DNA from 3 places in the Glutamicibacter sp. 363 genome. Region 3 is predicted to be linked to each of the others. Evidence: riboswitches for the same ligand, from Rfam matches in the RefSeq annotation. Region 3 holds a riboswitch; each other region holds the start of a gene.
What was found. Region 3 has a riboswitch for thiamine pyrophosphate ahead of thiM (hydroxyethylthiazole kinase). Riboswitches for the same ligand answer to the same signal wherever they lie in the genome.

Region 1 (3,202 bases), on a different contig from region 3:
TCGCGCACCAGATGGAAAGGGATATGCCCGGGGCCTTCGACCATCACCTGAACATCATATTTCCAGGCACGCTTGGTCAACTCCGCCAAGGTATCCAGCTCGGCGAACTGGGCCGCATCATTCGCGTCCGCGATGGAGCCTGGACGCAGCCCGTCGCCCAGGGAGAATGCGACATCGTAGCGGGAGAAAATCTCGCAGAGTTCGTCGAAGTGGGTGTAAAGGAAATTCTCCTGATGATGCGCAAGGCACCAGCCGGCCATAATCGACCCGCCGCGGGAGACCATTCCGGTGACCCGGTTGGCGGTCAGCGGGATGTAGCGCAGCAGCACACCTGCATGAATGGTCATGTAGTCCACGCCCTGCTCGCACTGTTCGATGACCGTGTCGCGGAAGATCTCCCAGGTCAGTTCGTTCGCTTCGCCGTTGACCTTCTCTAGTGCTTGGTAGATCGGGACGGTGCCGATGGGGACCGGCGAGTTGCGGATGATCCATTCACGGGTGGTGTGGATATCGTCGCCGGTGGAAAGGTCCATCACCGTGTCGGCACCCCATTTGGTGGCCCACTGGAGTTTGGAGACTTCCTCGGCGATCGAGCTGGTCACCGCCGAGTTGCCGATGTTCGCGTTGATTTTTACCAAGAAGGCCTTGCCGATGATCATCGGTTCGGATTCCGGATGGTTGATATTCAGCGGAAGGATTGCCCGGCCGGCCGCTAGCTCGCTGCGCACCAGCTCGACGTCGCATTCTTCGCGCAGGGCCACATAGCGCATTTCCGGGGTGATGACCCCCTGCCGTGCGTAATGCATCTGGGTGACCCGCGTCCCGGGGGCCGAACGCAACGGTGGTGCCGAGCGCCCGGCCCATTCGGCGCTCGCCGTGCCGCGGCGGACCGCGGATCTGCCGTCGTCGTGCAGGTTGCGTTCGCGCCCTGCATAGTTTTCGACATCTCCACGCTCACGAATCCACGACTCTCGAAATGGTCTCAGCCCGGTGGTCGGGTCGCTTCCCGGGCCGCTGGTGCGGTACACCTGCAGCGGTTCGTTCGGCTCGCCGTTGGGGGCATCTGCCAGCTGGATCTGCGTGACGGGAACCGAAATTCCCGCAGACTCACGGTAGGCAAGGGTGTGGGCAGGGTGCTGTTCAAATTGTTCCACTGTGGGAAACTCACTTCCTTCGCCGGCATTACCCGGACAGGTTCAACGGTCGCGGACGGCGCTAGCCCGATCTCAGCCCCTGCGAGGGCACCCGTGTGGTCTCAAACAAGGTATCACGACTGGCAACGTGGTCTTGCAAGGAAGACGAGAAACTTTAAAGTGAAAGGCTCCCGTTGGGCAATATCCAACGGGAGCCTTACGATCATCACTCGCACCTTCAAGGAGGTGTCTACGACATTACCCGGGGTTTCTATGTCAAAGCTGAGCATAAACTCGGCAATTCCGAAGAGTCGGGGCGACTACTTGTTCAGGCTGAGTTCCTGCGATGCGTCGACTTCGATCGCGGGCTTCTTCCCGGCGTTAGGAATGCAGGCCGCCAAGATGGCCGCGACCACGGAAATGCCAGCTCCAAGTATCAGCGCCATGCGGAATCCGGATTCTGACGGTAGTGAAGCTCCGCCGAAATCGGTGGTCATCTGGGCCAGTACCAGGCCGATGACCGCGGCGCCTGTGGTGGTACCCAGTGAACGCATCAGCGTGTTAAAGCCATTGGCCGCAGCCGTTTCGCTGCGGGGGACTGCGCCCATGATGATCGCCGGCATGGCGCCGTAGGCCAGTGCCACGCCACCGTTGATGACGAGGCTGGTGAGCATCAGGCTCCACGCGCTACTCATGCCCAGCAGGGTCAGTCCGTAGCCGACGGCGATGACCGAAACGCCAAGTACCAGCGTGAACTTCGGGCCTCGTGCGTCGGAAAGCCGCCCGCCGACAGGGGAGAGCACCAGCATCATCAGGCCGCCTGGAGCCATCCAGAGGCCGGCTGCGAGAATCGACTGGCCCAAGCCATAGCCGGTCTGCGACGGCAATTGCAGGATCTGTGGCATGACCAGCATGCTGGCGTACATTCCGAAGCCGACGAAGATTGAGGCGATATTTGTCAGCAGCACGCGCGGAATAACAGCGGTGCGCAGGTCAACGAGTGGATCCTTGGTCCGTGTTTCCCAAATGCCCCAGAGCAGCAGCGTGAGGGCGGCGATTCCGAACAGGCCCAGCGTCAGCGGTGCCGCCCAGCCCCAAGAGGAGCCCTTGGAGACGGCAAGCATGAGCGAGATCAGGCCAATGCCCAGCCCAATGGCTCCCAGCCAGTCGAAGCGCTGTCCGGCGGCTCCTGCTGGCAGGGCAGGGATGAGTTTCCAGATGGCGATGACTACCAGCAGCGTGACTACCGCGCTGCCGTAGAACAGGGCGCGCCAGTTGGCGAAATCAATGACGGCGGCTGAGATCGGCATGCCAATTGCACCTCCGACGCCCAGCGTGGCGCTGACCGTGGCGATGGCCGAAGACAGGCGTTCCTTCGGAACCAGGTCACGGAGCATGGCGATGCCCAGTGGCACAATGCCCGAGCCAAGGCCCTGCAGCGCGCGGCCGACGATCATGACCTCCACCGTGGGGGCCATGGCGCACACGATGGAACCGAGGATCAGTGGCAGCGCCAGGATGAGCAGCATGCGCCGTTTGCCAAAGAGGTCGCCCAAGCGCCCGGAAATTGGTACTGCCACCGCGGCTGCAAGTAGCGTGGCGGTGATGATCCACGCGGTGTTTGACGCTGAGGTGCCAAAGATGCTGGGAAGCTGCGGGATCAGCGGCGTGACCATGGTCTGGGTGATCGACGACGCGATGCCCGCGGAGGCGAGAACGGCGACGGCTAGACCTGAGCCGGGAATCCCGGCAGAGGTGGGTTTGGACACGAGAGCCTCTCAGAATGAATGTGTAAGATACATAAAATGTTCATAATACATGTTCGGGTATGATCGAATGAGTAGAAGTGGAGAATTAGGTACATGAAACGCCGCACAGCAGATATCGAGTATGAGCAAACGCTGCTCAGCCGCTACACCATCGCGCAGCGCCGAAGCGGTGATGGCTTGGATCGCAGCGTCTATCTGCTGATGAGCCGCATCGAAGTCCAGGGGCCGATGTCGATCGGTGAAATGAGCACGGTTTTTCTCCTCGACGCCTCGACCCTGCAACGTCAAACCACCACCGCT
Region 2 (3,202 bases), on a different contig from region 3:
CAACCAATGCCCCTGCCCGCCAGCTGAAGGGCTGCGGACTCAGCCCATCGGCCAGGTTGCTGCTTGCTTCGACACTGCCCGTAGCCGGCTCAAGCAATCCGCCTAAGGTCAGCGCCAAGGTGGATTTCCCTGCACCATTTTCCCCGCGAATCACCAACGCTTGGCCGGCGCGCAGCCGCAAGTTGATTTCGGCTGTGGGCACCGCTTGTGCATGGCGCGCCGCGCGCAGTTTCACCGCCGCGAGCAGTTCCTCGCCCTCGCGTGAGTGGAGAGGTTCGGTGTGTGGAACGTAGCCGGGAATCCAGATACCCGCCATGGCTAATTCACGGCGAATCTTTTCATTCTCAAAGAGCGCCCGCGGCTCGAGGTCGTGGGCGATCCCGCCGCCAGGGGCAAGGACGAGTACGCGGTCAACGTGCTCTGCCCAGGCTTGCAAGCGATGTTCCACCACAAGCAGTGTCGCACCGGTGTCATTGGCGGCGGCAAGCACCGCATCACGCAGCGGCTCGATCCCCGAAGGGTCGATATTTGCGGTTGGTTCGTCCAGAAGCATCAGACCGGGGCCCATGGCAAGAATCCCGGCCAAGGCCAGCCGCTGCTTCTGGCCGCCGGAGAGTTCCTGGGTGCGGTGCGACAAGTCCAGATTCCCAAGTCCTACCGCGCGAAGCACCTCGGGGATTCGCGACCGGATCAGTTCCGGAGCCATTCCAAGATTCTCCGCGCCGAAGGCGACATCGTCACCGACCCGGCTCTGCACGATCTGTGTTTCGGGGTCTTGCTGCATCAGCCCGACCGGGAAGCTTCGGGCGAAGGCATCTCGTCGCTGAATCTGCAGTTTGCCGGTCGCCTGCTGCCGTTCGTCGATCTCAAGAACTCCAGCCAAGGCGTGCAAGAGCGTTGATTTACCGGCGCCGGATGGGCCTAGCAGCAGGACCTTTTGCCCGGCAGGAATATGCACGTCCAGTCCGCTGAGCGCCGGCAATGGACGTTCGGCATGGTGCCAGCCAAAGTTGTCGGCCGTGATCTCAAAGCCGCCACCGCCGAGGTGCCCGGGGGTGGCTTCGGTAGTCGAAGAACTCAATTCAGGCACTGCGCAGCGAACCTTCAAGGTGTGCCGAACGGCTAGCCAATGCTCCCAGAGCACCGGTCTTCGCCAGAGCACGGGTTGCCAACCACGAGAGAAGTCCGGCAATAACTAGGCCGGAAATGCCCATGGCAACTACGTGGAACAGCTTCATCGCCTCGGTGTACTCAGCGAAGTAACCCAGCAGGTAGGCTTCGCCGATTCCGCCGAAAATTCCCGACATGAATCCCGCAAGCAGTGCCACCGGCAGGTTCCACCGGCGGTACCTCACTGCGGCAAAGACCACCTCGGCTCCGAGCCCCTGGATCAGGCCGGAGAACAGCACCGCTAATCCCCATTGGGAACCTAGCAAGGCTGAGATGACGGCGGCGAGGATCTCGCAATACAGCGCGGCACCGGGTTTCCGGATAATCAACGCACCGAGCACCGCGGGAAAAAGCCACATGCCAGATACGAAGGCGCTTGCCGGTGGGAAAGCCACGAAAGCAAGGCTGACCAATCCGTATCCGGCGTTCCAAGCCCAAAAGATAACGCCCGAGGCGACCGCGATTACCGAGGCCACAACGATGTCGACCACGCGCCAGCTGGCACGGTTAGTTGCTGGTGCAACGTTCATAAGGTTTGTCCTCCTATGTAAGGAGGGGAGATGCACGGACCGGTGGGCGTTTAATCGCGCGCCATGATCCGCATCCGAGATGCTCGACTTCCTTCGCCGGTACTAGCCGGGGCAGGTTCGAGGGTCTGCGATCTATCGCACTCTCAGCGTCTTGCACCGCGAACGGCATGACGCTCCCCTGTCGGAATGATTACTGCTCAACCACCATACCGCAGGTATGCTGGGCTACAGAACGAAACCTTACGACGCGAATGCGAGGTCCTCATGAACTCAGTGCAGAAGCTTGTTACCCTTGGAATTTCAATGGGAGCGGGAATGCTTGGAAGCCGACTGGTCGACAAGGTCTGGAAAGGCTTCACCGGAAACGACGCGCCACGTCACGGCAAGGAAGCAGCCGCGGAAGCGAGTATGCGCCAGGCTTTGGGGTTCGCCATTTTCTCCGCCGTGGTCGCATCGATTATCCAGGTGCTGGCTGATCGCGGCACCAACAAGGCCATGAAGAAGTTCAGCAAGTAACATTGCCGAATTCCTTTGGTGGGGCAGGCCATTTGGCCTGCCCCACCAAAGTTTAACCAGCAGCTAGGTGCTCTCGGGCTCGTCGTTCTGTGCAGGTTTCGCTGGCGGCACCGCTGCGGTGGTTCCGGTCGTCTGCGAATGATTGCTAATGACCTGTTTTAGTTCATCAACATGCAAGGTTTCTTTCGCCACGTGCTTCGTGCGATATCCGGCGCGGCCAATCATGTGCGCCGATACCGGGGCAGTCAGCAGCTGCAATCCCCAGGCCAAAGCAAAGACCGGGATCAGTCCCCAGCTGCGCAAGTGGATGATGAGTCCGGCGAAGAGCAGCAGGAAGCCCAATACTTGTGGTTTGGTGGCCGCGTGCATGCGTGAAAGCAGATCCGGGAAGGTAATTAAACCGATTCCGGCGATCAGCGACATCAGGGAACCAAGTACCAGCAAGAGCGCAGCGAGTGCTTCTAAGAACGTGTCCATTAGGCGTTCCTCTGATCCGATACGAACCGCGAGACGGTAACCGAGCCGATGAATCCCAAGGTGCAGGCAACCACCGTGAACAGCAGGTAATCGGTGTGCCGGTTCAGCGCCATGTCTAGGCACAGCGCACTGGAAATGATCAACAGCATGACGTCGAGAGCGAGCACCCGGTCAAGAATCGAGGGGCCCTTGAAAACCCGCCACAGGCAAGCGATAGAGGCCAGCGCCAACATCACTCCGCCAATCCATACAGCTATTTCAATCATTTCTTGGGCTTCCTGCTGGAGAAATCCGGACCGCATTCATTCTTGATCGCCTCGTATTCATCGGGGCTTCCGATGGCCATGATCAACCGGCGTTCAATGTCGTGGATATTCGCTCGCGCCTTTTCCACATCCGCATCGCTATTCACATCGAGATAGTGCAGGTACAAGGTGGAACTGCTGCGGTCCACGTCCACCACGAAGGAACCTGGGATCAGGGTCAGCACATGGCCCACGGTCATCACT
Region 3 (3,202 bases):
CTCGCCGCCACCGGTCCGGCACTCTGGCTGCTGTCGATCTATCTGATCGGCCTCTACTCCTGGCCGGCGTCGGTGGCGAATGTGCGCGCGGCCTCCCTGGAACCTCGCTCGATGATGACGCCGTTGCCTAAGGCCTTGAGTGCCGTCGCCGCGCTGGTACTCCTCGGCGCCGGTCTTACCCTGTGGATGATCCGCGACGTCACCGGGGTCCCCCCGCAATATGAGGTTGCCTCCTCGGACGCCTACGGAAGCACCTGGGTTTCGCAGTCCGCGACCGACGGACTGCGTGCGGCGGACCAGATGCTGGCCCTGTTTGCCATCAACCTGGCCTCCCTGGCGCTGGCCCTACTCATCGCGATGCTCTTCATTTTGCTGCGCAAACCGCTTGGTTCGCTCAGCCCCCACGATAACCAGGTATTGCGCGAAGTCTGGCTCAACCGGCTGCTGCGCACCTCGATCCTGGCCTTTGCCTCCGTTGGAGCCTCGTCGCTGCATTACAAGGCCTCGTGGCTTATGTCGCTGGATCGCACCATGTATCAACCCTGGCAAAACACCGCTAACGTGGCCATGCTCATCACCTTCATCGCCATGGCATTGTGGAAGCCACCGGAAAATTTTGCCAGAACCACTAGCCCAAAGCCTGCCTCCTCCTTTTTGCGGATGCGCGAAAATTTGTTTGCCATTGGATTCCTCACCACCGCGCTCACACTCATCGCACTGGCCTGCTCCTCCTCGCTTGTGCAGACCGAGTACGCGGACAATGCGCGCCCCGGTGAGAATGCCCCGCAGGCAATTGTGTCGCTCCTGGTGGTAGCCCTCTTGTTCTTGGTGCTCAATGCCGGGTTCCTGGGCTACCTGCACCTGAAGTCCAGGGGAACCCATTCACTGGCTCGGCACAGCGCAGACCTGCCGCGCTATGTCTATGTGCTCGCCGGACTCTTGCTCATCGGCGCCACATACCTGCTGATCAATCCACCATTCGAATATTTTTGGGGTCTAGTTCCGGTCAAACCGGTCTTTGCGCTGGGTGCGCTCCTCGCGTTGCTTGCCGCTACCGCCTGCCACATCTGGTGGGTTCGGCGTGCGGCCTTGCCTTGGGATGTCACCGTGGAGCAAGAAATTTGGTATCGCCAGGTTCACGAACTACGCGCCCTCCGTGTAGTCACCGCGGCGGCCGTCGCCATGCTGGCCTGGGGTTACGAGGCAGGTCCCTACGTTTCGGCCGTGGGGATCATCGTCTTCTGCTGCCCGGCAGTGATCATTTTGGCCCGCCCAGAAACTAGGGTGCCGCAGCGCGTATGAGCCAACATATTTTCGTGGACCTGGACGCGGCGGTTCCGCCCTATGAACAGATCCGCACGCAAATCTCTTCGCTGATTTCCTTGGGCGAGCTGCCGGCGGGAAGCAAGCTCCCTACGGTGCGGGCACTGGCCACCGATTTGGGGGTCGCTTCCGGGACGGTGGCCCGCGCTTACAAGGAACTCGAAGCCACCGGCCTGGTTTCCTCCCGGCGGCGTGCCGGAACGGTGGTGAACGCCGGAGCCGATATGGAGAAATCCTCCGGTGATCTGGTTCAAGCGGTGGATCGGGTGTGGGAGCTGGCCCGAGCTCAGGGAATCGACGAGGCCACCGTCAGGGCGCTGGTGCAACGCCGGGCGCGGCAATAATTTGTTCTTCCGCGGCTTTGGTGAGTACGCTCTAGCCAGTGACACGGGGTGTCGGATTCACCGACTGAGATGAGACCCGTCGAACCTGAACTAGTTCAAACTAGCGGAGGGATGTCGCATGACCCTGACTTCCGTTGCCCGGAATTACCGGCAACAATCCCCTTTGGTGTTTTGCCTGACCAATACCGTGGTCACCAACTTCACCGCGAATGCGCTGCTGGCCTCCGGGGCGGCTCCGGCCATGACCGACCTGCCCGGCGAAGCCGGGCCATTTGCCGCGGTGGCCTCCGCGGTCCTGGTGAACCTGGGCACCCCGAGCACCGAACAGCTGCGCGCCATGGACGAAGCGGTTCACGGTGCGAACCAGGCCGGCACCCCCTGGGTGCTGGACCCGGTGGCCGTGGGCGCATTGCCGGTGCGCACTGACTTCGCGCGAAAAATCGTGACCCAGCGCCCCACCCTGATCCGCGGCAATGCCTCGGAAATTCTGGCGCTGGCCGGGCGGAGCTCGACCGGGCGCGGAGTGGACGCGCAGGACACCGTGCACGCGGCCATCGAGGCCGGACGCCAGTTGGCCGCCGAATATGGTTCGGTGGTCGCGATCTCCGGGGCGGCCGATGCGATCATCGATGCCAAACGCACCACGCTGGTGCACAGCAACGGGATCGGCTTGACCGGGATTACCGGCGGCGGCTGCGCCCTGGGTGCAATCTGCGCCGGAATGCTCGCGGTGAGCGAAGACCCGTTCGACGCGGCGATCGCAGCCCACGGCCTGTACGGACTGGCCGCCGAAAAGGCCCTGGCCATCGGCCGCGGTCCGGGAAGTTTCGCCGCGGCCTTCCTCGACGAACTCTCGCTGCTGGACCCCGAGGAATTGCACAACCTGCGCCTTGAGGAGGCAAATAATGCGTGATCTGGGAATCTACCTGGTAGCCAACACCGAAAGCTGCCAGCCGCGCAGCACCTTGGAAGTCATCGAAGGTGCGGTGGCCGCGGGTGTGCAATGGGTGCAGCTGCGGGCCAAGAACGAGACCGCCCGCGAATTCTTCGAACTTACCTGCGCGGCGGCAGAACTCACCGCCGGCAAGGCCGAACTGCTGGTCAACGACCGCATCGACGTATTCCTCGCGGCACGGGCAGCGGGTGCCGCGGTCACCGGCATCCACATCGGGCAGAAGGATATTGCGGTGCGCTACGCCCGCGAAATCATCGGCGAGGGGATTATCGGGCTCAGCGCTTCCACCGATGAACAGCTGACCGGGGCCAACGCCGACGCGAAATACCTCGATTACCTGGGGGTCGGGGCGATCCGCGCGACGCCCACGAAGAAGGACCATCCCACCCCGCTGGGCATCGATGGATTCCTGCGGGCCAAGCGGCTCACCGAGCTGCCCGCCGTGGCCATCGGCTCGCTGACCGCCGCGGATGCCGCGGCGCTGCGCGACGGCGGGGCCGCCGGCATGGCGGTGGTCCGCGCGATCTGCGCCGCCGAGGATCCGCAGGCGGCCAGCGCCGAACTGCTGGACCGCTGGGAA

Region 1: linked by a shared signal. The riboswitch ahead of thiC (phosphomethylpyrimidine synthase ThiC) and the one ahead of thiM (hydroxyethylthiazole kinase) in region 3 are both predicted to bind thiamine pyrophosphate.
Region 2: linked by a shared signal. The riboswitch ahead of ACT3UA_RS14750 (ECF transporter S component) and the one ahead of thiM (hydroxyethylthiazole kinase) in region 3 are both predicted to bind thiamine pyrophosphate.

The regions. Positions count from the first base shown of each region.
Region 1 is NZ_JBQSYR010000030.1:3,205-6,406, reverse strand. It holds gene thiC (phosphomethylpyrimidine synthase ThiC) at 1-1,154, opposite strand, end outside; TPP riboswitch at 1,152-1,259, opposite strand; gene ACT3UA_RS15870 (MFS transporter) at 1,454-2,902, opposite strand; gene ACT3UA_RS15865 (MarR family winged helix-turn-helix transcriptional regulator) at 2,996-3,202, shown strand, end outside.
Region 2 is NZ_JBQSYR010000025.1:28,798-31,999, reverse strand. It holds gene ACT3UA_RS14755 (ATP-binding cassette domain-containing protein) at 1-1,090, opposite strand, end outside; gene ACT3UA_RS14750 (ECF transporter S component) at 1,083-1,700, opposite strand; TPP riboswitch at 1,772-1,890, opposite strand; gene ACT3UA_RS14745 (DUF4235 domain-containing protein) at 1,965-2,216, shown strand; gene mnhG (monovalent cation/H(+) antiporter subunit G) at 2,280-2,693, opposite strand; gene ACT3UA_RS14735 (monovalent cation/H+ antiporter complex subunit F) at 2,693-2,959, opposite strand; gene ACT3UA_RS14730 (Na+/H+ antiporter subunit E) at 2,956-3,202, opposite strand, start outside.
Region 3 is NZ_JBQSYR010000002.1:186,373-189,574, reverse strand. It holds gene ACT3UA_RS02440 (hypothetical protein) at 1-1,302, shown strand, start outside; gene ACT3UA_RS02435 (GntR family transcriptional regulator) at 1,299-1,667, shown strand; TPP riboswitch at 1,702-1,796, shown strand; gene thiM (hydroxyethylthiazole kinase) at 1,786-2,580, shown strand; gene thiE (thiamine phosphate synthase) at 2,573-3,202, shown strand, end outside.